4 regions of the Rhizobium sp. YTUHZ045 genome follow, and region 3 is predicted to be linked to each of the others. Evidence: predicted binding sites of a transcription regulator. Region 3 holds the regulator's gene; each other region holds the start of a gene.
The links. Region 3 encodes LexA, which represses DNA repair genes until DNA is damaged. Its sites were predicted from a motif close to TGTTCNNNNTGTGTTCNG; they were not measured.
Positions count from the first base shown of each region.

Region 1 (7,486 bases), on a different replicon from region 3:
TATACTCGCATGCTCGCTCGCCGCGATTGCTGCTTCAAGTCTCTTCAACGACGGTGAGGCCGCCGGCTCTGTCGCGAGAAGTGGGGTGCTGTCAGCTATTGCCTACCCGCTCACCGCTGTTTTTATCAACGTGCTGAGCCAAGCATTGTCCGGTCGAACGATCGGCAAAGCAGTATTCGGCCTCAGCGTCGGAAATCGCGACGGTCGGGGTGACGCCGCCTTCTATCTCCGCCGCGAGCTGTTCGTCTGGGCGGCCGGCAACGCCGTATACATTCCGCTTGCCGCTTCTATCGCCAACATCCTTCAATACCTGCGGCTGAGGAACGGGCAAAACGCCAGCTACGACGCAAGCACGACTTTCGTGATCGGCCGACCTTCGAGCGTGAGGATCCTAACCGGATTCCTCATCATGGTTGCATTCGCCGGCAAGGCAGTGTTTCCCCTTCCTTTCGAGCTCACGCGCCGGTAATTCCGCGTTCCAGGCAGGCTCTGCCGCCCGTAGCACTATTCTGTCGGCGCGGGTTGGGGTGCCTTCACCGCCGGGATGGTAACATCCACATAACGAAGGGGTCGTCGCTTCTATTCCGTTCAACTCCAGGCGTTCTCAGCCAACGGGTCTACAGCACTTCCCTTCGACCAGTCACTGGAATCGCCGGCTAGCCGACCTGCTCCACCGCCAGCGTCCCCGCCGCAAGCGGCCTGATCAGTGACTTCGCGGAAACCGTCGGATCGAGCCAGTCAGCCCAGGCGCTGCGCTGAAGAATGACGATCTGACGGTCGTGGTATGGCGCGATGTCCTGCCCGGGCTCCGTCGTCAGCATAGTGAAGGCTTGGCCAACCTCCGGCGTTTCGCGCCAGATGCCGGCAATGCAGAAGATCGGCTCGTCCTTCTGGGTGAACAGCCACTTGTCCTTCCGCTTCTTCTTCGGGTCCTTCGGATCAGTGAACTCGTAGAAGCCGTCGGCAACGATCAGGCAGCGATTGGAATTGAACTCCCGCCCCTCAGACCGGAAATTGTGCACCGGACGCTTGTTCGGCCCGGGCCAACTCCAGCGCCGCTGCACGAGCTCGGCCTCGTCCCGGGTCCCGTCGATCGTTCTGACGATTGGCCCGATATCGGTGATCTTGATGTCCTCACGCCTTTCGAGGTTCGGCGCGCCTTCGCCGAAGCGGATTTTGATCTTGAGCTCGGCGAAGTCCTCGACGATCGAGGCGACATCCACCATCAGCCGATAATCATTGCACATACGTCCTCCGTCTGAGATCTGGTTGTGTGGGAATCTCGTTCCTGATATGTTCTACCTATGATTAGTGCGACCGTTTTCCAGTCGGACGCCCCGCTCGATGAGCGCCGCGTGATCATAAGGCGCCATAACGGCGATGTGGAGATGGTGGAGCTGCCGTGGGGCCTGCGCCCGCGCGACGGCGATGCGCGCGCCGTGACCGTCGTCCGGGCGGAAGGACGGACGTTTCCGACCCACCGCTGCCTGGTGCCGGCCTCGGAGCTTCGCCATAGGAGCTTCAGCTTCTCGCTCGCCAATGGTGACTGGTTTTACTTCGCGGGAATCTGGCGGCCGGCGATCGAGGACTGGACGGAGGCTTACGCCATCCTCACGATCGAGGCGAATTCTGACCTCGCGCCGTTTCATAACCGGCAGATGACGGTTCTGACACGCGATCAACGCCTGGCTTGGCTCGACGGGCTGGTGCCTGAGGACGAAATCCTTCGGCCGTTGCCGGCAGGGACCTTCCGGGTCAAACGCCATTCCATCGATCCTGTCCAGCCGAAACTGGTGGTCTAAAGCGCCAGCCGCAGCTGCGGCTCCATTTCAGAGGCCTGCCGTTCCAAGGATGACAGCGAGACGCCGAGCAGGCGGATTCCCCTGCGCGGCGGGAAGATCGGCGTGAGAAGCAGGCCGACCACCTCCTCGAGGTCGCCGATCGTTTGCAGAGGTGCCGCAACCGTCTTGCTGCGGGTGATCTGGGTGAAGTCGGCATACTTGACCTTGAGCGTCACCGTCTTGGCGCCGATTTCATTGGCCTCGCAGTAACCCCAGACTTTCTCGATCAGCGGCTGAAGGCCTTCGCGTGCCGGCTCGAAAGAGTGGATGTCCTCAGAGAACGTGTCTTCCGCGCCGACGGATTTCCGCACCCGGTCCGGCTTGACCTGACGATTGTCGATGCCGCGGGCGATGCCATAGAAATATGGTCCCGACTTCCCGAAATGTTCGACCAGAAACTCGAGTGTCTTTTCCTTAAGGTCCGCACCTGTTTCTATCCCGAGCCGATGCATCTTTTCGGCCGTCGCCGGTCCGACGCCATGGAATTTCTTGACGGGGAGGGCCTCGACGAAGGCCGGCCCGTTCTTCGGCGTAATGACGGCCTGACCATTTGGCTTGTTCAGGTCGGATGCCATCTTGGCGAGGAACTTGTTGTAGGAAATCCCGGCCGACGCATTGAGGCCGGTGACCTGCTTGATCTTTGCCCGGATCTCCGCGGCAATCTCGGTGGCGATCTCCATGCCCTTCAGGTTTTCGGTGACATCGAGGTAGGCCTCGTCGAGCGAGAGTGGCTCGATCATCGGCGTGTATTCGGCGAAGATCGTGCGGATCTGCAACGAGACGGCCTTGTAGACGTCAAAGCGCGGTCTCACGAAGATGAGGTCGGGGCATTTGCGCTTTGCAGTCACCGAAGGCATTGCCGAATGAACACCGAACTTGCGTGCCTCATAGCTGGCGGCCGCCACAACCCCACGGGCGGCAGGATAGCCGACGGCAACCGGCAGACCGCGCAGCTCGGGATTGTCGCGCTGCTCGACTGACGCATAGAAGGCGTCCATGTCTATGTGGACGATCTTGCGCGGCCGCTCGCTGCCTTCGTCGTTTGTCATCGCCTAGCTTCCATCACGACCCTCTGTATCGCTCGCTCAGGCATGGGAAGTGCGCGCCGCATTTGTCACCCTCCGGCGTTTGCATTCGCTCGCAGCCCATCCCCATGCGCCGGCGGATCACCGCGAAGCTGGCACCGGCGCCGAATGCTTTCACCAACAGCTTGCGCTCAAGCGCGCAGTGGCGATGACATGGGTGACAGATGAATTCAATGATCGGCTCACGGTGATCCCTCAGTCTCGGATCCAGATCGTTCACAGGCTCCGGTCGCGCCATGCGAAAAAATTCCCATTCACGCCATCGAATTGAATCCGTTCACGGATTTTCTCCATCGGCACTATCGCTCAACTTCCGCGCGCCACATGCGCATTGACTCATTTCCGCTTTGAGAACAAATACAGAACATATTTCATCATCTCAAGCCGAAAACGGGTTGCCGTAAAGGAGATCATGACCGCAGCCGTCGCCACTTCGAATGCCGTTCTCGACGAGTTGCGCGAGAAAATCGCCAGCCTGGAAGGGGCCGGCTTGCGCGCGCGCAGTGTCCTACCGTTCGGGGTTGGCGAGATCGATGCGCAACTGCCGGGAGGGGGGCTGGCCTATGGCGCGCTGCATGAAGTCGCCGGCGGTGGCAATGGCGCCATCGACGGCGCGGCGGCAGCCCTTTTCATCGGCGGCATCGCCGCCCGCACCACCGGCAAGGTCGTGTGGTGCCTCACCCGCTTCGATCTGTTCTTCCCCGCACTTGCCCAGGTCGGACTGCATCCCGACCGCGTGATCTTCGTCGAATGCGACAGAGAAGAGACCGTGCTCGCAAGCTTCGAAGAGGCCCTTCGCTATGGCGGGCTTGGCGCCGTCGTCGCCGAACTGGTGCGCCTACCGATGACGGCATCGCGCCGGCTGCAGCTGGCGGCAGAGAAATCCGGGACATTGGGCCTGGTGATCCGCCGCTGGCGGCGCCAGACAGAAGCGTCGGATTTCGGCATGCCGACGGCGGCGGCAACCCGCTGGCGGATCTCGGTGCTGCCGTCCGAGCCGTTGCCGGTCGCCGGTGTCGGGCGGGCGCGTTGGCTGGCGGAGCTGATGCGGGTCAAAGCAGGGGAGGGAGGCGAATTCATCATCGGAGCATGTGATGGCCAGGGTCGTATCTGTCTTTCTTCCGACACTGCCGACCGACCGGATCAGGCGGGACGATCCTTCGCTATCGGTTGAAACGCCGCTGGTGGTGATCGCCAGAAGTGGTTCGAAGCGATGGATTGCCGCGGCTGATCTGGCAGCGACCAAACTCGGCCTTCGTCTCGGCACGCCGGCGGCCAAGGCGCAGGCATTGGTCCAAGGCCTGATGATGATCGATGCGGATCCGGCAGCCGATCTCGCGGCGCTGGAACGGCTGACACTCTGGGCCTTGTCACAATACTCTCCTGTCGTTGCCATGGATCCTCCTGATGGCATCGTCATGGACACCGAAGGCGCCGATCATCTTCAGGGCGGCGAGGATCTGATGCTGTCGGGTCTCGTCAATCGGCTTCGTGGCCGCGGCCTCGCGGCGCGTGCGGCGATCGCCGACACTTGGGGCGCGGCGCATGCGCTCGCCCGGACAACGGATCGCGAAACGATCATCATCCCGCGCGGCGAAACGGCCCGGGTGGTGAACCGCTCGCCCTTGTCGTCGCTGCGACTGCCGGGGGAAACTGTGGCCAGCCTCCGCAGCCTCGGCTTTGCCACCGTCGGCGATCTCGCCGCCACGCCACGCGCGCCGCTGACGCTGCGCTTCGGGCGGGAGGTCGGGCGCCGTCTCGACCAGATGTTCGGCCGACTTGCCGAGCCGATCGATCCGATCCGGCCGGCTGACCTTGTCGAGGTCCACAAATCATTCGCCGAGCCGATCGGCGCGCCGGAGACGATCGAGAAATATGTGAGCCGCCTCGTGCGGCAGCTCTGTCTCGAGCTCGAGAAGCGCGGACTTGGCGTTCGACGCGCCGATCTCATCGTGCACCGCGTCGACAACACGCTTCAGTCGCTCCGCGCCGGTACGGCCAAGCCGGTCCGCGATATCGCCTGGCTGACGAAACTCTTCCGCGATCGGATCGAGAGGATCGAGCCTGGCTTTGGCATCGAAAAGCTCAGTCTTGCCGCGATCATCGCCGAGCCGCTGATCGAGGCGCAGTCGGCGTCGTCGCTCATCGAGGAGCAGGTGACCGATGTGACGCCGCTCATCGATGTGCTCGACAATCGCGGCGGCCAGCGGATTTTCCGGGTGGCGCCGGTGGCGAGCGACGTCCCGGAGCGCAGCGTCCGGCGGATCGCGCCGACGGCGGCGGAAGACGGCGCCACCTGGCCGCTGCACTGGCCGCGGCCGTCGCGCCTTTTGCCCCATCCCGAACTGATAGAAGTGATTGCGCTTCTGCCCGATCATCCGCCGGTCTCGTTTACCTGGCGCGGCAAGCGGCGCCGGGTGAAGCGCGCCGACGGGCCGGAACGGATTTTTGGAGAATGGTGGCAACGCAGCGCCGAATGGATCGCCGTGCGCGACTATTTCGTCGTCGAGGACGATACCGGCGAACGGTTCTGGATTTTCCGCTCCGGCGATGGTGTCGATACGGACACCGGCTCGCACAAATGGTTCCTGCACGGGGTGTTTGCGTGATGCGCTATGCCGAGCTGCAGGTCACCACGCATTTCTCGTTCCTCCGCGGCGCGAGCTCGGCGGAGGAGCTGTTTGCGACCGCAAAACTGATGGGCATCGAAGCCCTCGGCGTCGTCGACCGCAACAGCCTGGCCGGCATCGTCCGGGCGCTGGAGGCATCGCGCGCCACCGGCCTGCGGCTCGTCGTTGGCTGCCGGCTCGACCTGCGGGACGGCATGTCGATCCTCGCCTATCCCACCGATCGCGCCGCCTATTCGCGATTGACGCGGCTTCTGACCCTGGGCAAGGGCCGCGGCGGCAAGGCCAACTGCATTCTGCATCTCGACGATGTCGCGCTCTATGCCGAAGGGCTGATCGGCATCCTCGTGCCTGATATGGCGGACGACACCTGTGCCGTGCAGCTTCGGAAGATGGCGGAAGTCTTCGGTGATCGTGCCTATGTTTCGCTTTGCCTGCGCCGGCGGCCCAACGATCAATTGCGTCTGCATGAGCTGTCGAGCCTGGCGGTCAAGCATCGGGTGAAGACCGTCATTACAAACGATGTGCTGTTTCACGAGCCGGGTCGGCGGCAGCTGCAGGATGTCGTCACCTGCATTCGGACCGGCACCACCATCGACGATGTCGGCTTCGAGCGCGAACGGCATGCCGACCGCTACCTCAAGCCGCCGGAAGAAATGGCGCGTCTGTTTCCGCGGTACCCGGAAGCGCTGGCGCGAACGACGGAGATTGTTCAGCGCTGCAAATTCTCGCTCGAGGAGCTGGTCTATCAGTACCCCGATGAGGCGCTGATCCCGGGTATGACCGCGCAGGAGTCGCTGGAGCATTATACCTGGGAGGGCGTCAGGACGCGTTATCCCGAAGGCCTGCCTAATCATGTCGAGAAGACCATCCGGCACGAACTCGCGCTGATCGAGACGATGCGCTACGCGCCTTACTTCCTCACCGTCTTCTCGATCGTCCGCTATGCCCGATCGCAGGGCATTCTCTGCCAGGGCCGAGGATCGGCGGCTAATTCCGCCGTCTGTTATGTGCTCGGTATCACCTCGATCGATCCCGACACCAACGATCTGCTCTTCGAACGGTTCGTCTCCCAGGAACGCGACGAGCCGCCTGACATCGATGTCGACTTCGAGCATGAGCGACGTGAGGAGGTGATCCAGTGGATCTACAAGACCTATGGCCATGACAAGGCGGCACTCTGCTCGACCGTCACCCGCTATCGCGCCAAGGGCGCCATTCGCGATGTCGGCAAGGCACTGGGTCTGCCCGAGGATCTGATCAAGTCCCTTTCCTCCGGCCTCTGGTCCTGGTCGGAAGAGGTGGGTGAGCAACATGTGCGCGATCTCGGCCTCAATCCCGAGGACCGGCGTCTCGCGCTGACGTTGAAGCTTGCCCGGCAATTGATGGGCGCGCCACGCCATCTCGGCCAGCATCCCGGTGGCTTCGTGCTGACCCATGACAGGCTTGATGACCTGGTGCCGATCGAACCGGCGACGATGGTCGACCGGCAGGTGATCGAGTGGGACAAGGACGATATCGAGGCGCTGAAATTCATGAAGGTTGACGTGCTGGCGCTCGGCATGCTGACCTGCATGGCCAAGGCCTTTGCGCTGATCGGAGGCCACAAGCATCAGGATCTCGATCTCGCCACGATACCGCAGGAGGATCCTGCGACCTATGCAATGATCCGCAAGGCCGACACGCTCGGCACCTTCCAGATCGAATCCCGCGCCCAGATGTCGATGCTGCCGCGCATGAAGCCGCGGACCTTCTACGATCTCGTCATCCAGGTGGCGATCGTCCGGCCCGGACCGATCCAGGGCGACATGGTGCATCCTTATCTGCGCCGGCGCGAAGGCAAGGAGAAGGTCGAATACCCCACACCTGAACTGGAGGCGGTGCTTCATAAGACGCTGGGCGTGCCGCTGTTTCAGGAGTCTGCCATGAAAGT
Region 1 covers NZ_CP101433.1:624,865-632,350, forward strand. The annotation lists gene NMA58_RS25175 (hypothetical protein) at 1-469, shown strand, start outside; gene NMA58_RS25180 (SOS response-associated peptidase) at 657-1,247, opposite strand; gene NMA58_RS25185 (SOS response-associated peptidase family protein) at 1,305-1,802, shown strand; gene dinB (DNA polymerase IV) at 1,799-2,890, opposite strand; gene NMA58_RS25195 (hypothetical protein) at 2,904-3,164, opposite strand; gene NMA58_RS25200 (ImuA family protein) at 3,339-4,100, shown strand; gene NMA58_RS25205 (Y-family DNA polymerase) at 4,021-5,535, shown strand; gene NMA58_RS25210 (error-prone DNA polymerase) at 5,535-7,486, shown strand, end outside.
Region 1: a site for LexA is predicted at 3,276-3,293, ahead of NMA58_RS25200 (ImuA family protein). Genes of this name have one in related genera too.

Region 2 (7,486 bases), 2.2 Mb from region 3:
CCTTGCGCGGCGGCTTGGCCTCGAAGCGCAGCGGCTGGGCGCCGCGATTGTTGTTCCGGTCGTTACGGTCATTGCGATCGTTACGCTCGCCGCGGTCCTTCCGATCGCCACGGTCCTGACGATCACCGCGCGGCTGGTCCTTGCGCTCGCCCCTTGCCTGCTGCGGCCTGCCGCCGTCGCGGCCGCCACCGTCCTTGCCGCGGCCGTGACGGTTGTCGCGCCCGTCGCCGCTGCGATTGCCCTCGCCGCCTTCACCGCCGTTCGGACGACGATTGCGCTCGCCGCGCTCCTGGTTCTGGCCGCCCCTGCGTTCGCCATGGCCGCCGCGTGCCTGGCGGTGATTGTCATTGCGACCGCCGAGACGCCACAAAAGAACCGGCTTTGGTTCCGCCGGCTCGCCAGCTTCCCCGGAAGCGGCAGTCTCTGCCGACGCGGCTGTCTCGGTCACTTCGGCCGCAGCGTCGTTGTCGGTCGCTTCTGGCGCGGGGGTCTCGGCTGCCGTCGACGCCGCCTCGGCTGCTGGTGGCTCGGAAGCAGCCTCTTCCGTCGCCGCGTCGGCATCGTCGTGATCGGCTTTTTCCGCCGCTTCTTCCCCGGACATTTCCGCGGAGGCGGCAGGGGCTGAAGCTGCGTCCTGCGCCGCAAGATGGGCCGACGCCTCTTCCGCCTTCACGGCATCGGCGCGATAGCCGAGGCCCTTGAGGATCTCTTCCATGTCCTCGAGCGTCGCCCCGAGAATCGACAGCATCGCCGTCGTCGTCGTGAAACGGCGACCGTCATAGGCGCCTTCCGGACGATTGTTCTGACCGGGCTTCCATTGCAGCAGCGGACGGATGATATCGGCAAGCCGCTCCAGAATGTCGATGCGCACGGCGCGCTTGCCGAGGAAACGGAAACCGGCGAGCTTGTAGAACATCCGCTCGAAGCTCGGATCGGTGACGACCGAGGTGCGGCCGGCGGCAAGCACGGGGATGAGATCGCCGTAGCCCGGCTTGTCCAAACCGTCGTTCTTCAACGCCCAGAGCAGCGTGATCAGTTCGGCAGGCGCCGGCTTTAGCAGGGCCGGAACGAAGATATGATAGGCCCCGAAACGCACGCCGTAGCGGCGCATGGAGGCGCGAGCCTCCTGATCCAGCGACTTCACTTCTTCGGTGACGTCGCGACGGAAGAGCACGCCGAGATTTTCGACCAGCTGGAAGGCAAGTCCCTTGGCAAGACCCTGCAGGTCTTCGGCGCGCGACAGATCGTCCAGCGGCTTCAGCACTGTGCTGATGTGATGGTTGACGAAGCGCTCGATTCGGGCGGCGACGTGATCGCGGGCATTGCCCGTCAACTGCTCGTCGGCGAGCAGGATCACGCGCGGCCGCATGATGTGATCGCTGCCGGAAAGCCGCGCCACCGGATCGCCGAGCCAACGGATCAATCCATCCGAACCGATCGCCAGATCGCTATTGCCCGCGGCATGCAGCCGGGCCGCACGGGCCTCGAACTCGAGCGCGAGCGCCTTCTGCGACGCAGCCTGAACCGCCTTGGCATCCGGTCCATCCGCTCCCGCCACCGGGGTGAAACGGAATCCGCTCAACTGCCCTACATGATGTCCTTCAACGAAGACATCGCCATTCACACTGATTTCAGCTTCCAGCATCGCATTCTCTCTCAGGCGCTTCATGAGCACAGATGTCCTGCGATCAACAAAGCGTTTCGTCAACCTTTCATGTAACGCATCGGACAATCGATCTTCGATTTCCCGCGTCTTTTCCTGCCAATGTGTCGGATCGGCAAGCCAGCCGGGCCGATTCGAAACGTAGGTCCAGGTCCTTATCTGCGCGATTCGCGCCGAAAGCGTGTCAATTTCCCCATCAGTTCGATCCGAGCGATGAACCTGCTCCGCGAGAAACTGCTCGTTCACCGTGCCATAGCGCACGAGATCGGAAAAGAGGGTCGAAATAAGATCGGCATGTTGGGCCGGAGTGATACGCCGGTAGTCGGGCAGGGCGCAAGCCTCCCAGAGTTTTTCGACGCGGGCCGGCCTGTCGGCGAGGTCCATTACCTCAGGATAGCGCGAAAGCTGCTCGAGCGCCTGCTGGTCGACCGCCGGCAGCGCCCGCGTCAGCCCGGGCACGCGCGGCCCGGCCTCCAGGCTGGCGCGGAGCGACTGAATCGAGGAGAAGTCCATCTCCGTCGTGCGCCACTGCAGAACCTTGACGTTGTCGAATTCATGTCCCTCGATGCGCTGCACCAGTTCCTCGTCGAAGGGGGAGACCTGTCCGGTGACGCCGAAGGTGCCGTCCCGCACGTGCCGCCCGGCGCGGCCGGCGATCTGGCCGAGTTCGGCCGGATTGAGGTTGCGGAACTGATAGCCGTCGAATTTCCGGTCCTGGGCGAAGGCGACGTGATCGACGTCGAGGTTGAGGCCCATGCCGATCGCATCGGTCGCCACCAGATATTCGACGTCGCCCGCCTGATAGAGCGCGACCTGCGCATTGCGGGTGCGCGGGCTCAGCGCCCCCAGCACGACCGCCGCGCCGCCGCGCTGCCGGCGGATGAGCTCGGCGATGGCATAAACCTCGTCGGCCGAAAAGGCGACGATGGCGGAACGCTGCGGCAGCCGGGTGATTTTCTTCTGCCCGGCGTAAAGGAGATGCGAAAGCCGCGGCCGCTCGATGATGGTAATGCCGGGCAAGATGTGCTGCAGGATCGGCCGCATCGTCCCGGCACCTAGCAGCAGCGTTTCATCGCGGCCGCGAAGATGCAGAATACGGTCGGTAAAGATATGGCCGCGCTCGAGATCGCCGGCGAGCTGCACCTCGTCGATCGCGACAAAGGCGGCTTTGGTCTCCCGCGGCATCGCCTCGACAGTGCAGACGGAAAAACGGGCATTGGGCGGCGAAATCTTTTCTTCGCCGGTGACCAGCGCCACGTTCTGTAGGCCGACCTTCTCCACCACTCGCGTATAGACCTCGCGGGCCAGGAGCCTGAGCGGCAGGCCGATCACGCCGGTCCCGTGTGCGACCATGCGCTCGATGGCATAATGGGTCTTGCCGGTATTGGTTGGTCCAAGCACCGCGGTCACACCGCGCCCGCTCAGAATCATCGGCTGCGAAGTCAGAGTCATCGTCCATGCAAGTGAGGCAGGCGCGCCCCGGGAAAAGTTTTGCCATCTCGATGGAGGCACAGAACACATGGACAGCTACCGCCGCAAACGCAAGGGCAGATTTCAAAATGCGTCGGGGGTTGCGACCTCTGCGAGTCGTCTCGAGGGTGCGTATTTCCGATTCGGAACAGCGGGAGAACGAATCAGAGACGAATCGCTGACTCCTGCTGATTCAGCTTTTGTTCACGGCTAAGTATTGATTTTGAATCACTTTTTCCTACCAAATGCTGAATCGCGGGACTCTCTCCTGTTTGTATTTTGTGACCCTGCCCGAGGTCTGGCGTGCGCCTTTTGCCAAGTGAAAATCCGCCGAAATTAACATCCCGATCAAATCCGGAACGAATCAGCGACGAATCGCCGACTGCTCGGCTTTCCCCTTCGTTCACGGCCATATCTGGTGGCGTCGTCATGTTCTGCCGCTAGATGCGGGGCAGGCGGCGAGGTCTCGTCACGTCGGTGTTAATCTTCCGGCGAGCAAACCCATTGGGGCCGATCAAAAACGGAACGAATCACCGACGAATCGTAGACATCGAGACCTTCCTGCTTTGTTCACCGCAACATATTGTATTTAAATGCTTTTTTAACCATACGGGCGTTTTATGAGGGGTGACGGATCACAAACCATGAATCGCCTTGGGTGCTAATTCGCGCGCCCAACCGGGAACAAAAATCGCCAATGCGTGTTTCTTGCCCATCCAGATTGCGGATGAAATGAAGGAAAAACACCATGCTTGGCACGATACTTCTCGTTATCCTCATTCTGCTCTTGATCGGAGCTCTGCCAAACTGGGGTTATAGCCGTGGCTGGGGCTATGGACCTTCCGGCGGTTTGGGGCTAGTTCTCGTCATTATCATTATCCTTGTACTAATGGGCCGCATCTAAAGCCCGACAACCTGGGGAGTTACGACATGATGAAGAAGATTGTTCTTATCGGCGCGCTCGTGGGCGCTCTCGCATCCTGCACGGCGACCGAGCAGGGCACGGCGATCGGCGCCGGCACCGGTGCGGTCATCGGTGGTGCCGTCACCAACAGCTGGGGTGGTGCCGCAGTCGGCGCCGTTGCCGGCGGCCTGACCGGCGCTCTCATCGGCCAGTCGGTCGAACGCCGCGGCTACTGCATCTATCGCGACCGCTATGGCCGCCGCTACGAGGCTCGTTGCCGCTACTGACCGACAAGTCATATCGGACTCCCAACGGGCGCTTCGGCGCCCGTTTTCTTTGCCGCCACGTTCGTCAATGTGACGTTGACGATCGGTCGTGAAAGTCAAATCTACCGGCGCTCACTAGCTTGGCGCATATTTCCTTCGTGAGCGCAGGGCAGGCACCATGGCCCGAGGCCCTGAAAGGAATATTTGCATGGACCAGATTGTCCTGAATTCCACCGTCGCCATTCTCCTCGCCGCGGCTTTTCTGACATCCGCGGTCTCAGCTCTTCGGAGAGGAGATCGCTCGCGGCAACGAATGCCTGTCAAGATTCGGGTTCAGCGAGACCGGAACACCGGCAACCGCTTCTGACCTCCCGAAAAAAGCAAAGGCGCGTCCTGCAACGCGCCTTTGCTTATCAACAAACGTTCGTCCTGTCTTAAACGAAGAACTGCCCGCCATTGGCTGTGAGCGTCGAACCGGTGATGAAGCCGGCATCGTCGGAGACGAGGAAGGTGACGCAACGCGCGATTTCTTCGGGCTCGCCGAGGCGGCCGACGGGAATCTGCGGAATGATGCGTTCATTCAGCACTTTCTCCGGCACGGCAAGCACCATTTCCGTTCCGATATAACCGGGGCAGATGGCATTGACGGTGATGTTTTTCGCCGCCCCTTCCTGGGCAAGCGCCTTGGTAAAGCCGAGATCGCCCGCCTTGGCCGCCGAATAGTTTGCCTGGCCCATCTGGCCCTTCTGGCCGTTGATCGACGAGATATTGACGATGCGGCCGAAGCTGCGGTCGCGCATGCCGCTCCAGACCTGATGCGTCATGTTGAACAGGCCGGTCAGGTTGGTGTTGATCACCTCGTGCCACTGCTGCGGCGTCATCTTGTGGAACATTGCGTCGCGGGTGATGCCGGCATTGTTGACGAGGATTTCGACCGGTCCGATCTCTCGTTCGACCTTGGTGATCCCTTCAACGCAGGCAGCGTAGTCCGAAACATCCCATTTGAATACCGCAACGCCGGTGACGTCGTGGAAGGCATGAGCCTTCTCGTCATTACCGGCATAAGTGGCCGCAACCCTGTAGCCGGCATTTTTCAGCGCCATGGATATCGCTGCGCCGATGCCGCGTGTACCTCCGGTGACCAGAGCCACTCTGCTCATGTTCCGCTCCCCCTCTGTGTTTTCGCCCGCTCGCGGCGGCATTTCAATCAATGACGGATCGTATGCTATTTAAAGTGCTTCAAAGCACATGGCGACGCCCATGCCGCCGCCGATGCAAAGCGTGGCGAGGCCCTTCTTCGCGCCGCGGCGCTTCATCTCGAACAGCAGGGTGTTGAGAATGCGCGCGCCGGAGGCGCCGATCGGATGGCCGATCGCAATCGCGCCGCCATTGACGTTGACGATCGACGGATCCCAGCCGAGATCCTTGCTGACGGCGCAAGCCTGAGCCGCGAAGGCCTCGTTGGCCTCGACGAGATCGAGATCGTTCACAGACCAGCCGGCTTTTTCCAGCGCCTTGCGCGACGCCGGGATCGGGCCGGTGCCCATGATCGACGGATCGACGCCCGCCGTTGCCCAAGAAACGATGCGGGCAAGCGGCTGAATGCCGCGCCGGGCCGCTTCTGCCTCGCTCATCAGCACGGCGGCGGCAGCGCCGTCGTTGAGGCCGGAGGCATTGGCGGCGGTGACCGTGCCATCCTTGTCGAAGGCCGGGCGCAGCTTGCCCATCGCCTCGATCGTCGCGCCGTGGCGGATATATTCGTCGGAATCGACGGTCACGTCGCCCTTACGCGTCTGGACGAGGTAGGGGATGATCTCATCGGCAAAACGGCCAGCCTTCTGCGCGGCTTCAGCCTTGTTCTGCGAGGCGACGGCGAACTGATCCTGCTCGTCGCGCGACAGCTGCCACTGCCGCGCAATATTCTCGGCGGTGATGCCCATATGGTAGCCGTGGAAGGCATCGGTCAGGCCGTCCTTGATCATCGTGTCGACCATCTTCATGTCGCCCATCTTCACACCGCCGCGCAAATGCGCGGCATGCGGCGCCATCGACATGGATTCCTGGCCGCCGGCAACGATGATCCTCGCATCGCCGGTGGCAATCTGCTGCATGCCCAGCGCGACTGCGCGCAGGCCTGAGCCGCAGAGCTGGTTGACGCCCCAGGCCGTCGTTTCCTTCGGAAGGCCGGCCTTGATCGCTGCCTGACGGGCCGGGTTCTGGCCTTCGCCCGCGGCCAGCACCTGGCCGAGGATCACCTCATCCACCTCGCCGGCATCGACGCCGGCACGCGCGAGCGCGCCCTTGATGACGGCCGCGCCGAGTTCATGCGCGGGGACCGTTGCAAAAGCGCCGTTGAACGAGCCGACTGCTGTCCGACCTGCGCTGGCGATGACGATGGATGAATTGCTCATGGGGTGGCTCCTCGTTTTTCGTCTTACTTACATAAGGGGAAACTGGCAAAGCTTTGAGCACAAGTCAAACGGGAAGACCGACCGCCGCCATTTTTCGGCGGCAGCCGTCAAGGCCGATTCGTTTGATCTCCTAAAGGTTTGCCGCAACGCACAAAGAGATTGTCACCGGCCTTCTTTTGCGTTTACAGTCTGAAGTGGAGGAACATCCAAAATCAGACGGGGGTTCAGGAGACTGATATGGCGAAGAATGAGGGTCAGATTGTCATCAAGAAATACGCCAATCGCCGCCTGTACAATACAGGCACCAGCACCTATGTGACGCTGGAAGATCTGGCGGAGATGGTGAAGAAGGGCGAAGACTTTACCGTCCAGGACGCAAAAAGCGGGGACGACATCACTCATTCAGTGCTGACGCAGATCATCTTCGAGCAGGAATCGAAAACCGGCAACACGCTGCTTCCGATCTCCTTCCTGCGCCAGCTCATCACCTATTACGGTGACCAGATGCAGATGGTCGTGCCGAGCTTCCTCGAACATTCGATGCGCGCCTTCAGCGAACAGCAGGCCCAGATGCGCGAACAGGTAAACCGCGCCTTTGGCGAGACGCCGCTCGGCAAGAACCTGCAATTGCCGATGCAGATGGTCGAGGACCAGGTTCGCCGCAATACCGAGCTGTTTCAGCAGGCAATGCAGATGTTTTCGCCATTCATGGCGCCGCCAGCGGCCAAGGAAAGCCGCAAGGCCGAGGCCAAGGACATCGACGAGTTGAAGG
Region 2 covers NZ_CP101432.1:4,005,035-4,012,520, reverse strand. The annotation lists gene NMA58_RS19710 (helicase-related protein) at 1-3,115, opposite strand, end outside; gene NMA58_RS19705 (hypothetical protein) at 3,298-3,564, opposite strand; gene NMA58_RS19700 (DUF3309 family protein) at 3,882-4,037, shown strand; gene NMA58_RS19695 (YMGG-like glycine zipper-containing protein) at 4,064-4,324, shown strand; gene NMA58_RS19690 (beta-ketoacyl-ACP reductase) at 4,738-5,463, opposite strand; gene NMA58_RS19685 (acetyl-CoA C-acetyltransferase) at 5,533-6,714, opposite strand; gene phaR (polyhydroxyalkanoate synthesis repressor PhaR) at 6,952-7,486, shown strand, end outside.
Region 2: a site for LexA is predicted at 3,175-3,192, ahead of NMA58_RS19710 (helicase-related protein). Genes of this name have one in related genera too.

Region 3 (7,486 bases):
ACGAAGCGGCCGAGCTTTCTCTTCTTATGATGCTTTGTCCACATACATGCATGCTCTTGAACGCATTACCAATTCGTTCAGCATAACGCGCAGAGATTAACCGTTCATTGACCGTAACCGCCGGCAAGAAAAAACCCGCGCCGGTGAGGCGCGGGTCGAGCATTGCAAATCAGATCGGATCAGCCTTTGATGATCGAGCGGCCGGCATATTGGGCCTGGGGGCCTAGGCCCTCCTCGATGCGGATCAGCTGATTGTACTTGGCGAGACGGTCAGAACGCGACAGTGAGCCGGTCTTGATCTGGCCGCAGTTGGTGGCGACGGCGAGATCGGCAATGGTCGAATCTTCCGTTTCTCCGGAGCGGTGCGACATGACGGCGGTATAGGCTGCCTTATGCGCCGTGTTAACGGCATCAAGCGTTTCCGTCAGAGAGCCGATCTGGTTGACCTTGACGAGGATCGAGTTGGCGACGCCCATGCGGATGCCGTCGCGAAGGCGGGCCGAGTTGGTGACGAAGAGATCGTCGCCGACGAGCTGAGTCTTCTTGCCGATCAGATCGGTCAGCGCCTTCCAGCCCTCCCAGTCGTCTTCGGCCATGCCGTCTTCGATCGAGATGATCGGGTATTTGCCGGCGAGCTCGGCCAGATATTCGGCCATGGCGCCCGACTCGAGCGTGCGGCCTTCGCCCTCCAGAACATACTTGCCGTCCTTGAAGAATTCCGTCGAGGCGCAGTCGAGGCCGAGGCACATGTCGTCGCCCGGCTTGTAGCCGGCTTTCTCGATCGACTTCATGATGAAGTCCAGGGCTTCGGGCGCACTCTTCAGGCCGGGAGCGAAGCCGCCTTCGTCGCCGACATTGGTGTTGTGGCCCTGCGCGGCAAGCTCCTTGCGGAGCGTATGGAAGACTTCCGAACCCATGCGCACGGCGTCGGCGATCGAATCGGCGCCGACCGGCAGGATCATGAATTCCTGGAAGTCGATCGGGTTGTCGGCATGAGCGCCGCCGTTGATGATGTTCATCATCGGCACCGGCAGGAGGCTGGCGGAAGCGCCGCCGACGTAACGGTAAAGCGGCAGGCCGGATGCCTGGGCCGCAGCCTTGGCGACGGCGAGCGAGACGCCGAGGATGGCGTTGGCGCCGAGGCGCGACTTGTTCGGCGTGCCATCGAGCTCGATCATGATGTTGTCGATCTGGATCTGATTTTCGGCATCGATGCCGCCGATCGCGTCGAAGATCTCGGTGTTGGCGGCCTCGACCGCCTTTTCGACGCCCTTGCCGAGGTAGCGCTTGCCGCCGTCGCGCAGCTCGACCGCCTCATGTGCGCCCGTCGAGGCGCCCGAGGGAACGGCCGCGCGGCCCATGCTGCCGTCTTCGAGATAGACGTCGACTTCGACGGTGGGGTTGCCACGGCTATCGAGGATCTCGCGGGCGATGATATCGGTGATTGCAGTCATGGGTTCTTCCTGCTCGGTGGGTGATAAGTCGTTCGAAGCCTGTCATAATCGAAGGCGTGCAAATTACAATGGCGCAATTTCCAGCCTTCGAGCGGGTATCGCATCGTGGCCTAAACCACGATCATGGCAGCCTGTTGAACGTTAGGCCTTGGCGATCGCATCGAAGGCAAGCAGCTTCTCAAGCAGTCGCGGCATGTCCTTGAGATAGACCATGTTCGGCCCGTCGGACGGTGCGTTGTCGGGATCCTGATGGGTTTCGACGAAGACGCCGGCAATTCCCGTCGCCACTGCCGCGCGCGCCAGCGTTTCCACGAACTCGCGCTGGCCGCCGGAGGAATCGCCCTGCCCGCCCGGCTGCGCCACGGAATGGGTGGCGTCAAAAATGACGGGAGCTCCCATCGCCGCCATGATCGGCAGCGAACGCATGTCGGAAACCAGCGTATTGTAGCCGAAGGAGGCACCGCGCTCGCACAAGAGCACATTCGGATTGCCGCTGGCGTTGAGCTTCTTCAGAACGTTCTTCATATCCCAAGGGGCGAGGAACTGGCCCTTCTTGACATTGACGGCGCGGCCGGTTCTGGCGGCGGCGATCAGAAGGTCGGTCTGACGGCAGAGGAAGGCCGGGATCTGCAGAACATCGACCACCTTGGCCACCTCGGCGCATTGCTCGGCCGTATGGACGTCGGTTATGACGGGAAAGCCGAATTCCTTCTTGAGGTCGGCAAAGACCTCCATGCCCTTTTCCAGGCCGATGCCGCGTTCAGCCGAGAGCGAGGTACGGTTCGCCTTGTCGAAGGAGCTCTTGTAGACGAGGCCAATGCCGAGCTTGCCGCAGAGCTCCTTCAGCGTGCCGGCGACCATGAAGGCGTGATCCCGGCTCTCCATCTGGCATGGACCGGCGATCAGCGACAAGCGGCCAGTATTGGAAAAAGTGACCTGGCCTTCGCCTTCGCCGATCCTGACTTCGGAATTCGTGTCGGTGCTCATCGTGTTTCCTCGAAGGCGAAGAGCGCACCCTGCCCGGGCGTGGGCTTCACCAGAATGCGATTGTTCTTGCGTGTGAATGTGATCCCGTTAGCACCCAAATGCGCTTCTGTCACGGCAAGATCGATGACGGTGAAGAGGATTGCCCGCCCCCGCAGGCCGCGATCGGCTGATGAGACAGCGGTTTCGAAATAGGCCTCCAGCCCTTCCGGCGTCATCAAGCTGATCTTTGCATTCGATGCCGCGATATTCATGCCGAAACCGGTTTTCTCCACCGCCGCCTGCCCAATCGCAAGCCCGACGAAGGCGGCGAATGCCGCCGGGTCCGGTGCACAAAGTGCGATCTCGGCAATGCCGATCACGCCATTGGCGTGCGTCTCCAGCGCGGCGCGATCTGTAGGGAACGAATTGATGCGCTGGCAAGTAAAGAGAAAGAAATCGGGGGCGCGCAAATCAGCTGCAAAGGCCAGCTTAAAGCTGCCGACGCTCTCCGAACCGTCCGGCATCCGCATCGGCCGGCTGAACTGCAACATCTCACCGGCGCTCGCGCCGTTGCTGACGAAGCGCTTATGATCGAGGTCGGCATCCTCGCTGAGGAAGGCCAGCGCAGAAAGTCCCTCCTCGCCGCAGCGGAAACGGAAGGCGCGATTGCGGGCGATGAAGACGTTGCCCTGGCGGGCCGCTGCCTCGCTCTCGTCGACACTCGCCACGCCAAGCGGCTCCAGATAGGTCTTGTCGGCGAAAAAGATGCAGGCATTCTCCGTTCCGAAGGGATGGCGCGCATCGGCGGCGACGGTGAAACCGAGCTTGCCGAGCCTTTCACGCGCCAGATCGATATTGACCACGGGCAGCACGACATGATCGAGCGGGTGCGACTTGGCGGAATGCGCGTTCATGAATATCCTCCTGAAACCGGCAAGAGATGTGCGACAGCACCACCCCTCAATGCAAGACATGTGCGCCAATCCGGCAAATGAAAATAAAAATCTCCACGAGTTGGCGCGAGGGTTTACGGAAATTTAGCTACTTGCGGAACACATATGGAACATATAGTGTCCGTTCTGGATTTGTTTCAATCACGGGGTCTGACGTCGATGCTCACGCGCAAACAACAGGAGCTTCTCCTTTTCATCCATGAGCGCATGAAGGAATCCGGCGTTCCTCCCTCTTTCGACGAAATGAAGGATGCCCTGGATCTCGCCTCGAAATCCGGCATTCACCGCCTGATCACGGCGCTTGAGGAACGCGGCTTCATTCGCCGCCTACCGAACCGCGCCCGGGCGCTCGAGGTGATCAAGCTTCCGGAGGCCTATAACCCCAGTCTTCAGCGTCGCGGTTTTTCGCCGAGCGTCATCGAGGGCAGCCTCGGCAAGCCCCAGCCGGTCGCCGCCCCCGCTGCGCCAAAGCCGGTCGCCGACAATGGCAACTCCGTCTCCGTGCCGGTCATGGGACGTATCGCCGCCGGCGTTCCGATCTCGGCGATCCAGAACAACACCCACGATATCGTCGTTCCTTCCGATATGCTCGGCTCCGGTGAGCACTATGCGCTGGAGGTCAAAGGTGATTCGATGATCGACGCCGGCATCTTCGACGGCGACACCGTGATCATTCGCAACGGCAGTACCGCCAGTCCCGGCGATATCGTCGTTGCCCTCGTCGATGACGAGGAAGCAACGCTGAAGCGTTTTCGCCGCAAGGGTGCCTCGATCGCGCTCGAGGCCGCCAACCCGGCTTATGAGACCCGCATCTTCGGGCCCGACCGCGTCAAGGTGCAGGGCAAGCTCGTCGGCCTCATCCGTCGCTATCACTGACGCCGGATGGGCTGGAATCGGTAAAACGATCATTGCGCCAATCATAGGCGCGATGGCGCATCCATGGTCGCGACAAGGCATCGAAGGCGGTGGTGACCTCTAGGCCGGCATCGGCGAAACGCAATTCGAGCGAGCCGGTCCTGCGCAGCGTCTCGCCGGTGAAAAGCGTGCCACCTGAACGGCAGCTGTTGAAACGCAGACGGACCGAGGTCACGACGATATCGGCCGTATCGCAGGCCGGGCCGAGATAGGCGGCATTGTCGATGACGGTGACGATATGGCCATTGCCAAGTCTTGATGTGCACCAAGCCTTCTTGACGCAGGAAAAACGGTTTGCTTCACCGCCTGCGGCGGCTGCCCGCATCGCCGCACTCGCTTCGTTCTGCTGATCGCGGGAAAGCCTGACACGGCGGTCTTCTCCTTCCGGAATGGCCGGACCATCCAGCATCTTCGGCGGATCATGTGTCGGCAGCACCAGCGCTCTCTGCCACTGGTCGAATATGAAATCCGGCGGGTTTTCACGGTTGGAAGCTATTGCCTCAGCCGCGACGACCGCAACCAGACTGCCATCCTCCGAAATCACCAGATCCGGCGGCCGGGGAACCGGCAGAAGCAGCACGATGAGCGTCGAGATGGCGATGATCGATGTGCCGACATGGCGCAGCCGAGTGCGCAGCAGCGTCAGCAGCAGAAAGCCTGCCACCGCCGCTGCGAAATACCAGCCGGGCAAGCGGCCGATGCCGATATCACCGCCCCAGCCGGACACCGTCTTGGCAACCGCAATCACCAGATCGAGGCCGAATCCGACGACCTTCCAGAGCGGAGCGTCCAGACCGAAAGGCATGAGCAACATCGCCAACAATCCGGCCGGCATGACGATGAAGGAGATAATCGGCATCGTCGCAAGGTTTGCCGGCAGGCCGTAAGCCGTCAGGCGATGAAAATGCTCGATCGAAAACAATGCGGTGGAAAAGCCGCCGATCAGCGAGGTCAGGAAGACGCCGCCGAAGAAACCGGCGACGGCAACCACCGGCCTGATGATCGGCAGTTTCAGAAAAGCGTTTTCGCGGACACGCCTGTCCTTCCATAACTGATAGCCCGATACCAAGGCCAATGTTGCGGCAAATGACATCTGAAAGCTCGGTCCCAATACTTCCGAAGGTGAAATGGCGATGATGATGAGCGCGGAGAGAACGACATTGCGCAGGCTGATCGACGGCCGGTCGAAGAAGACGGCAATCAGCATGATGGCCATCATGATAAAGGCGCGCTCGGCCGAAACCCCGAAACCGGAGATCAGGTAATAGGCGGTGACGGCGATGAGCGCGCCGGCAGCGGCGATCTTCTTTGTAGGATAGGCTTGGGCGACGCCGGGAAAGAGGCTGAGCAGCATCCGAAAGCCGACGAAGAAGATGCCGGCCGACAGCGCCATGTTGAGACCCGAGATCGCGACGATATGGGCAAGGCCGGACTGGCGCAGCGCCTCCGTCGTCGCGTGCGATATGGCGCGCCGTTCATCCGTCACCAGGGCAGCGGCAAAGGCGCCGGTATCACCGGGCAGGATCGATCTTATGCGGTCGCCGATGCTGCTGCGCAGCTGGTGGAGCCATTCGAGCAGGGCGTCCGCCGTCGACCTGGCCGCCTGCGGGCCTGCCTCCAAGTCGAGTTTCTCCGGCGCACTATAGAAGAAACCATTGGCGCCGATGCCGTCGAAATAGGCACCGAAGGAGAAGTCGTTGAGCGCGGGAAGTGCGGGGCCCGCCGGCGGCGTCAGACGTGCCTTGCCGGTGATGATGTCGCCGATCTCGAAAGGCGCATCGGTGCCCCGGACGATCGCGGTGATGCGTCTCGGCGGCCGTTTCAGCTCCGGCGCCTCGGTGCCGGCGACGGCAAGAATGTAGCGCCAGCGCCCGCGCCCGTCGCCTTCCCGCCGTTCGACGCGGCCAGTCACCGTCGTCGTCACGGATGAATCGAGGATCACCGTCGAAGCCCGCCAGCTCTCGAACTGAGCTGAGAGCATGCCGCCGGCGAAAAGTGCCAGCGCCATGAAACTTGCGCGCAAGGCCGGTCGGCTGGGACCGGTGAGGAAAACCGCGGCCGCCGACACCAGCAGGCAGAACAGCGATGCAACGAGGGGAAAATCCGATGCAGCAAGAAACCAAAAGGCCGAGCCGGCTCCGAGGAAGACCGGCGAGAACAGCAGCAGGCGGCCATGATCGGCCTCTTCGCCCAGCATGCAGGCCCCGGCACGCAGCGATTGCCCGGCGGTGGCCAGCAGCCGACGATGCAATGGGGTCTGCGACTGCGTCCTTACCGATTGAGTCACCACCGCAGGCGCAGGAAAATCTGGCGGATCGGCAAGGCCGACGCCCGCTTGCGGCCGCAATTCGGCTGTCGTCGTTTCCTGCATGCCCCGCCCAAGATCACCCCGCCAAGCCCTAAGAATGCAACCTTCAAGCAAATCCGGCAAGGATAATCGATTGAAATACGAGGGAAAATCGTAAGCGGCAAAAGGCCAGTCGAATCATCGGCTTCCGCTATGCGTGCGGCTCATCGCTGCGGTGCCTAAAAGGTGATGCCGCAATGCACAAAATGCCGTCACGGTAACTTGGCATTAGCGTCACGATCATATAGCTATCGGAAAGGACGCTTAACCCCTATGGCGCTTTTGTGGCGCCACCGACATTTCGGAGGACAGCATGACGGATCAAAGCGCTACAATAAAAATCGGTGACAAATCGGTCGACCTCGCCGTTAAAAGCGGCACGATCGGCCCGAGCGTCATCGACATCGGTGCCCTCTACAAGAACACAGCTTCCTTCACTTACGATCCGGGCTTCACCTCGACCGCATCCTGTGAATCGAAAATCACCTATATCGACGGTGACGAAGGTGTGCTGCTGCACCGCGGCTATCCGATCGAGCAGCTGGCCGAGCACGGCGATTTCCTCGAGGTCTGCTACCTCCTGCTCTACGGCGAGCTGCCGACGGCCGCGCAAAAGAAGGACTTCGACTATCGTGTCACGCACCACACGATGGTGCATGAGCAGATGAGCCGCTTCTTCACCGGCTTCCGCCGCGATGCACATCCGATGGCCGTCATGTGCGGCTGCGTCGGCGCACTGTCGGCCTTCTATCATGACTCCACAGACATCACCGATCCGCACCAGCGCATGGTCGCCAGCCTGCGCATGATCGCCAAGATGCCGACGCTTGCCGCCATGGCATATAAATACC
Region 3 covers NZ_CP101432.1:1,727,662-1,735,147, reverse strand. The annotation lists gene NMA58_RS08810 (FtsB family cell division protein) at 1-44, opposite strand, end outside; gene eno (phosphopyruvate hydratase) at 180-1,454, opposite strand; gene kdsA (3-deoxy-8-phosphooctulonate synthase) at 1,596-2,441, opposite strand; gene NMA58_RS08795 (VOC family protein) at 2,438-3,334, opposite strand; gene lexA (transcriptional repressor LexA) at 3,533-4,249, shown strand; gene NMA58_RS08785 (ComEC/Rec2 family competence protein) at 4,230-6,659, opposite strand; gene gltA (citrate synthase) at 6,949-7,486, shown strand, end outside.

Region 4 (7,486 bases), 400 kb from region 3:
ATACGCGCTTTTTTACGCCCTTTCATTTTGCGGGTGCGAACATGCGTGTCCGGGAGGCGGCCGACAGCAGTTGCGGGTTTCCTTCCCGCCGCGAAGCGGCTATGAACGCTCCCACATTCACAAGTATCTTCGATTCCGCTCGCCAGTGGGATCTCAACTGCTCCGGAATCGCCATGCGTCTGTCTCGCTACTTCTTGCCCATCCTTAAGGAAAACCCCAAGGAGGCGGAAATCGTCTCCCATCGGTTGATGCTGCGCGCCGGCATGATCCGCCAGCAGTCTCAGGGCATCTATTCCTGGTTGCCGCTCGGCAAGCGTGTGCTCGACAAAGTCAACGCCATTATCCGCGAGGAGCAGAACCGCGCCGGCGCCATTGAGCTTTCGATGCCGACCCTGCAATCGGCCGAGCTCTGGCAGGAAAGCGGCCGTTATGATGCCTATGGCAAGGAGATGCTGCGCATCAAGGATCGCCAGGACCGGCCGATGCTCTACGGCCCCACCAACGAGGAGATGGTGACGGATATTTTCCGCTCCTCCGTCAAATCCTACAAGGACCTGCCGCTCAATCTCTATCACATCCAGCTGAAGTTCCGTGACGAGATCCGGCCTCGCTTCGGCACCATGCGCTCGCGCGAATTCATGATGAAGGACGCTTATTCCTTCGATCTGACGCGCGAAGGGGCGGAGCATTCCTATAATAAGATGTTCGCCGCCTATCTCAGAACATTCGATCGGCTTGGCCTTCGCGCCATCCCTATGCGCGCGGATACCGGCCCGATCGGCGGCAATCTCAGCCATGAATTCATCATCCTCGCCGATACCGGCGAATCCGAAGTCTTCTGCCATAAGGACTTCGTCGGTTTCGATATTCCCGGCGAAAACACTGATTTCGACAGCGTCGAAGGCCTGAAGGCGATCTTCGACAAGTGGACCTCGCTCTACGCGGCCACCTCGGAAATGCACGACGAGGCTGCTTTCAACGCCGTTCCCGAAGCCGAGCGCCTTTCCGCCCGCGGCATCGAGGTTGGCCATATCTTCTACTTCGGCACGAAATATTCCGAGCCGATGGGCGCGAAAGTCCAGGGGCCCGACGGCAAGGAACACTTCGTCCACATGGGTTCCTACGGTATCGGTCCGACACGCCTTGTTCCCGCCATCATCGAAGCATCGCATGATGACAACGGAATCATCTGGCCGGCATCGGTCGCACCCTTCGATGTCGTCGTCATCAACATGAAGGCGGGCGATGAGGCCTGCGACGATACTTGTGAGCTGATCTACGCCGCGCTGAAAAAGGCCGGCAAGGATGTGCTCTATGACGACACCGACGACCGGGCCGGCACGAAGTTCGCGACCGCCGACCTGATCGGCGTACCTGTCCAGATCATCGCCGGCCCGCGTGCGGTCGCGAACGGCGAGGTCGAAGTGAAGGACCGCAAGACCGGCGCCCGTGAAACGATGACCATCGAAGCGGCGATCAACAGGTTCGTGGCTTAAGGAAGCGGAGGCGAAATGGCAGAGGCAGCAGTGGACCGGAGTTCAAAATCCGGCTTGGGTCCGGCTGGCAAGCCATTTTCCACCTTTGAGCGCCTCGTGGCGTGGCGCTATCTGCGCGCCCGCCGCAAGGAGGCCTTCATTTCGGTGATCGCCGGCTTCTCCTTCGTCGGCATCATGCTCGGCGTTGCGACGCTGATCATCGTCATGGCCGTCATGAACGGCTTTCGCACCGAACTCGTCTCGCGCATCCTCGGCATCAACGGTCATATGATCGTGCAGCCGGTCGATGGCCCCTTTACCGATTACCCCGACTTGACCGCCAAACTCGCGGCGGTGCCGGGCGTCAAGATGGCGCTGCCCCTGGTCGAAGGGCAGGTGCTTGCCTCCGCTCAGGCTGGCGGCAGCACCGGCGCTTTGGTGCGCGGCGCCCGCGCCGAAGACCTGACGAAACTCAAGACAATCTCCGACAACATCAAATCCGGCGACATGGTGGGCTATGCCTCTGGCGAGGGCGTGCTGATCGGCACCCGCATGGCCGATCAGCTGGGTCTGCGCGTCGGCGACCTCATTACCCTGACCTCGCCGGAAGGCGATATCACGCCGATGGGCGTCAATCCGCGCGTCAAATCCTATAAGATTTCCGCCCTGTTCGAGATCGGCATGTCCGAATACGATTCCTCGATCATCTTCATGCCGCTCGAGGAAGCGCAGCTCTACTTCAATGCCGCTGGGCTGGTGCAGTCGATCGAGCTCTTCGTCGATCATCCCGATGATATCGACGCCCTGAGGCCGAAGGTGGAAGAGGCGGCCGGCCGCCAGATTAACCTTACCGACTGGCGTCAGCGCAACCAGACCTTCTTCTCCGCACTCCAGGTCGAGCGCAACGTCATGTTCATGATCCTGACGCTGATCGTGCTCGTGGCGGCGCTCAACATCATCTCCGGCCTCATCATGCTGGTGAAGGACAAGGGCAGCGATATCGCCATCCTGCGCACCATGGGCGCCAGCGCCGGCGCCATCATGCGCATCTTCTTCATGACCGGGGCGGCGATCGGCATCGTCGGTACCCTTGCCGGTGTGCTGCTCGGCGTTCTCGTCTGCGTCAATATCGAATCCATCCGCCAGTTCTTCTCCTGGATCTCCGGCACGGTGATCTTCAATCCGCAGGTCTATTTCCTCAGCCAGCTGCCGGCCGAGATGGATATCGGCGAAACGATCTCGGTGGTCGTCATGGCGCTCAGCCTCTCCTTCATCGCCACCATCTTCCCGGCATGGCGCGCCTCCAGGCTCGATCCGGTGCAGGCCCTGCGCTACGAATAAGGAATGCCGCATTCATGAACCGCAACGTCGTCCTCAAGCTTACCGGCGTCGAGCGCCATTACGGGCAGGGCGATACGCTGCTCACGATCCTGAAGGGTGCGGATTTCTCGCTGTCTAAAGGGGAAATCGTCGCCCTTGTCGCCCCCTCCGGCACAGGCAAGTCGACCCTGCTGCATGTCGCAGGCCTGCTCGAGCATCCCGACGGCGGCGAGGTTACCATTAACGGCCTTGCCTGCGATGGCCTTTCCGATGAGAAGCGCACGGCGATCCGCCGACGCGAGATCGGCTTCGTCTATCAGTTCCATCACCTCCTGCCGGAATTTTCCGCGCTTGAGAACATCATGATGCCGCAGCTGATCGCCGGCCTGTCCTGGAAGGAGGCCCGGGAGCGAGCCGGCCAGCTTCTCGATTATATGCGCATCGGCCATCGCGGTTCGCATCGCCCGGCTGAACTTTCCGGCGGCGAACAGCAGCGCGTCGCGATCGCCCGCGCCGTCGCTAATGCGCCGACGCTGCTTCTTGCCGACGAGCCGACCGGCAATCTGGATCCGGAAACGGCAAGCTACGTCTTCGATGCGCTAGAGGCGCTGGTGCGCCAATCCGGCCTTGCCGCCCTTATCGCCACCCACAACCATGAACTTGCCGGCCGCATGGATCGGCGCGTCACGATTTCGGACGGCAAGATCGTCGACTTCTAAGACTTCGGTCTATGGTTGCCCCACTCGCGCCGATGGCTTGCCCCTCACCCTAGCCCTCTCCCCGCGCGCGGGGAGAGGGGACGTGCCCTGCGAGAGCGAGGTGGAAACGGGGAGCTTGCGGCATGGTCCCTTCGCCCCGCGCGCGGGGAGAAGGTGGCGGCAGCCGGATGAGGGGCCGTTATCGCCGACCTCTTGACGGACATTATGCACCCAATCCACATCTTTTACCGGCCTGCGGTCAGGGGATAACCAGCCCGCCGCGATAGTCGAGCACATAGGCCCTCCGGCCATCGACCATGATGCATTCCTGGCCGCTGAATCCCTCGCAGCCGCCTTCGCTGCGGTCGACATAGCGGCCGAACGGATGATTGAATTCCATTCCGCCGAGAAAGCGGCCCTCCCGATACATTGCCGACAGCGCCGCCTTGATCACCGTTCCGGCGGCACTGCCGTCGATCAGATCGGACGCGACGACGCGGCCGAAATAATTCATCACCCAGACGGGTTCGCCGGCCAACCACACCACTTCCTGGCCGGCGAAATCGGTGCCGCCGAAGTAGCTGTCGAGATAGGACCAGTCGCCGCGCTCGTAGCCGATATCGTGAGCACCCGGCCGGCAGGGCGGGCGAGGCACACCACCGCCGACATAGGTCGCGGCCTTCGCCTCTACGATGAAGTCGTTCAGTATCACGGTGTCGAGCATTATCATCTTCCTCCTGCCTCATCTGATACGGATATAGCAGAACGGTGAGAACATAAGAAGAACAAAAGAGTGCATCGCTCGATCGCCTTGGGGCAGGTGCATCAGACATCGAATGCGCTGTACGGATCCGTTCGGCAGGCGATGTCGAGCCGGTCGCGGAGCATGTTCAAAGCCAGCGCCGAAGGCGAGGTTCGATTCGCAGTCCCGAGCCGGCATTTTCAAACGCAAGCGCAAAGGAAAAGATTCCTGTTGACATAGGAACATAGATGGAACAGATTGAAAACATAACGAGTAAAGGAGAGCCAGATGACTGACATGATCCGTGATATCGCAGCATTCACCTCCATCGCAATGTTCGTTGCCAGCTTCTCGCTGATCGTCATCGCGATCTAAAGTTTTCAGGGGATCGCATGGCAGTCATGCGGTTCGCAAGCGGGTCTTCTTCTGGACATCATTGCCCTCAATGCCGACAATGCATCCGATTCATTTCGGCTGATTGGGAAGGCATATCATGGCGGAGACGGAAAAGGGTTCAATGGGTGAGGCGACCGGCGGCACGCCGGGCTTCATCCACCTGAGGGTCCACTCCGCCTATTCGCTTCTTGAGGGTGCGCTGCCTCTGAAGAAGATCCTCTACAAGGCGACCAGCGACAGTCAGCCTGCGATCGCCATTACCGACACCAACAATCTCTTCGTCGCCCTTGAATTCTCCCAGAAGGCAATGGACGAGGGCCTGCAGCCGATCATCGGCTGCCAGGTCTCCATCGACATGGAAGACGGATTGGAAAGTGAGAAGCGCGGCGGTCAGCAGGCCCTGATCAAGCTGCCATCGATCGTTCTACTTGCCGCGACGGAGGCCGGTTATGAAAGACTGGTCGATCTCGTCAGCCGCGCCTATCTCGGCGGCGATAGCAACCAGGCCATACATGTCAGAGCCTCCTGGCTGGAAGAGGCAGGCACGGAAGGTCTGATCGCCTTGACCGGCGCCCTGACCGGACCGGTCGACGCGGCTGTCAGGGAAGGTCATCCCGGCCAGGCGGAAGCCCGGCTGCTCACGCTGAAGCGTCTCTTCGGCGACAGACTCTATGTCGAACTGCAGCGGCACGGCACCTACGACAAGCGGCACGAGCAGAAGATCGTCAGGCTTGCCTACACGCATGACCTGCCGCTCGTCGCCACGAACGAGGCCTTCTTTCCGACCCGCGACGATTACGACGCCCATGATGCGCTGATGGCGGTTGCGCATAACGCCATCGTCTCGGACGACAGCCGCTTTCGCCTGACGCCGGATCACTATCTGAAAAGCCGGGCCGAAATGGCCAAGCTCTTTGCCGACCTGCCGGAAGCGCTTGAGAACACGATCGAGATCGCCAGGCGCTGCTCCTTCGTGTTGAAGACAAGAAAGCCGATCCTGCCGCGCTTCACTGGCGCCACCGACGATGCCGAGGAGGCCGAACGCGCCGAGGCGGGCGAATTGCGCCGCCAGGCGGTGGAAGGGCTGGACATGCGGCTTGCCACGCTCGGCATGTCGCCGGGTTACGAGGAAAAGGATTATCGTGAGCGGTTGGAGTTCGAGCTCAGCGTTATCGAGCGCATGCGCTTCCCGGGTTACTTCCTGATCGTTTCCGACTTCATCAAGTGGGCCAAGCAGCATGATATTCCCGTCGGTCCCGGTCGCGGTTCGGGCGCCGGTTCGCTGGTCGCCTATGCATTGACCATCACCGACGTCGACCCGCTGCGCTTCTCGCTGCTCTTCGAGCGCTTCCTCAATCCGGAACGCGTCTCAATGCCTGACTTCGACATCGACTTCTGCCAGGACCGTCGCGAAGAGGTGATCCGTTACGTTCAGGCGAAATATGGGCGCGAGCAGGTGGCGCAGATCATCACCTTCGGTTCGCTGCAGGCGCGCGCCGCACTTCGCGACGTCGGCCGCGTGCTGGAAATGCCCTACGGTCAGGTAGACAAGATCTGCAAACTCGTGCCGAACAATCCGGCCAATCCGACGCCGCTCTCTAAAGCGATCGAAGAGGAGCCGAAGCTGCAGGAGGAGGCGGCGAAGGAACCGGTGGTGGCGCGCCTGCTCGACATTGCCCAGAAGATCGAAGGGCTTTATCGCCACGCCTCGACGCATGCTGCCGGTATTGTCATCGGCGATAGGCCGTTATCCAAGCTGGTGCCGATGTATCGCGATCCGCGCTCCGACATGCCGGTCACCCAGTTCAACATGAAGTGGGTGGAGCAGGCCGGCCTCGTCAAGTTTGACTTTCTCGGCCTGAAGACTCTGACGGTGCTGAAGGTCGCCGTCGATTTCGTCGCCAAGCGCGGCATCAAAGTCGATCTTGCGGCCATTCCTCTCGACGACAAACCGACCTACGAGATGCTGTCGCGCGGCGAGACGGTCGGCGTGTTCCAGGTGGAAAGTGCCGGCATGCGCAAGGCGCTGATCGGCATGAAGCCGGACTGCATCGAGGACATCATCGCGCTGGTGGCGCTCTACCGCCCGGGCCCGATGGAAAACATCCCGACCTACAATGCTCGCAAGCATGGCGACGAAGAGCTGGAATCGATCCATCCGATGATCGACCACCTGCTCAAGGAAACGCAGGGCGTTATCGTCTATCAGGAACAGGTGATGCAGATCGCCCAGGTCCTGTCGGGCTATTCGCTTGGCGAAGCCGACCTTCTGCGCCGCGCCATGGGTAAGAAGATCAAGGCGGAGATGGACCAGCAGCGCGAACGCTTCGTCGTCGGCGCGGTCAAGAACGGCGTCTCGAAGCCGCAGGCCGACAACATCTTCGAACTCTTGGCGAAGTTTGCGAACTACGGCTTCAACAAGTCGCACGCCGCCGCCTACGCCATCGTCTCCTACCAGACGGCCTATATGAAGGCGCATTATCCGGTCGAGTTCCTCGCCGCCTCGATGACGCTCGACATGTCCAATACGGAAAAGGTCAATGATTTCCGGCAGGACGCCAAGCGCTTGGGCATTGAGGTGATTGCGCCCTCGGTGCAGACATCCTTCCGACATTTCGAGACCGGCGATAACCGAATCTATTATGCGCTCGCCGCTTTGAAGGGCGTCGGCGAATCCGCCGTCGACCACATCGTCGAGGTGCGTGGCGACAAACCTTTTGCCAGCATCGAGGATTTCTGTCTGCGCATCGATCCGCGCCAGGTGAATCGCCGCGTGCTCGAAAGCCTGATCTATGCCGGCGCCTTCGATTGTTTCGGCACCGACCGCGCCCAGCTTTCCGCCGGCCTCGACCGCA
Region 4 covers NZ_CP101432.1:1,329,826-1,337,311, forward strand. The annotation lists gene proS (proline--tRNA ligase) at 174-1,496, shown strand; gene NMA58_RS06510 (lipoprotein-releasing ABC transporter permease subunit) at 1,512-2,816, shown strand; gene NMA58_RS06515 (ABC transporter ATP-binding protein) at 2,831-3,514, shown strand; gene NMA58_RS06520 (DUF5680 domain-containing protein) at 3,753-4,217, opposite strand; gene dnaE (DNA polymerase III subunit alpha) at 4,729-7,486, shown strand, end outside.
Region 4: a site for LexA is predicted at 4,474-4,491, ahead of dnaE (DNA polymerase III subunit alpha). Genes of this name have one in related genera too.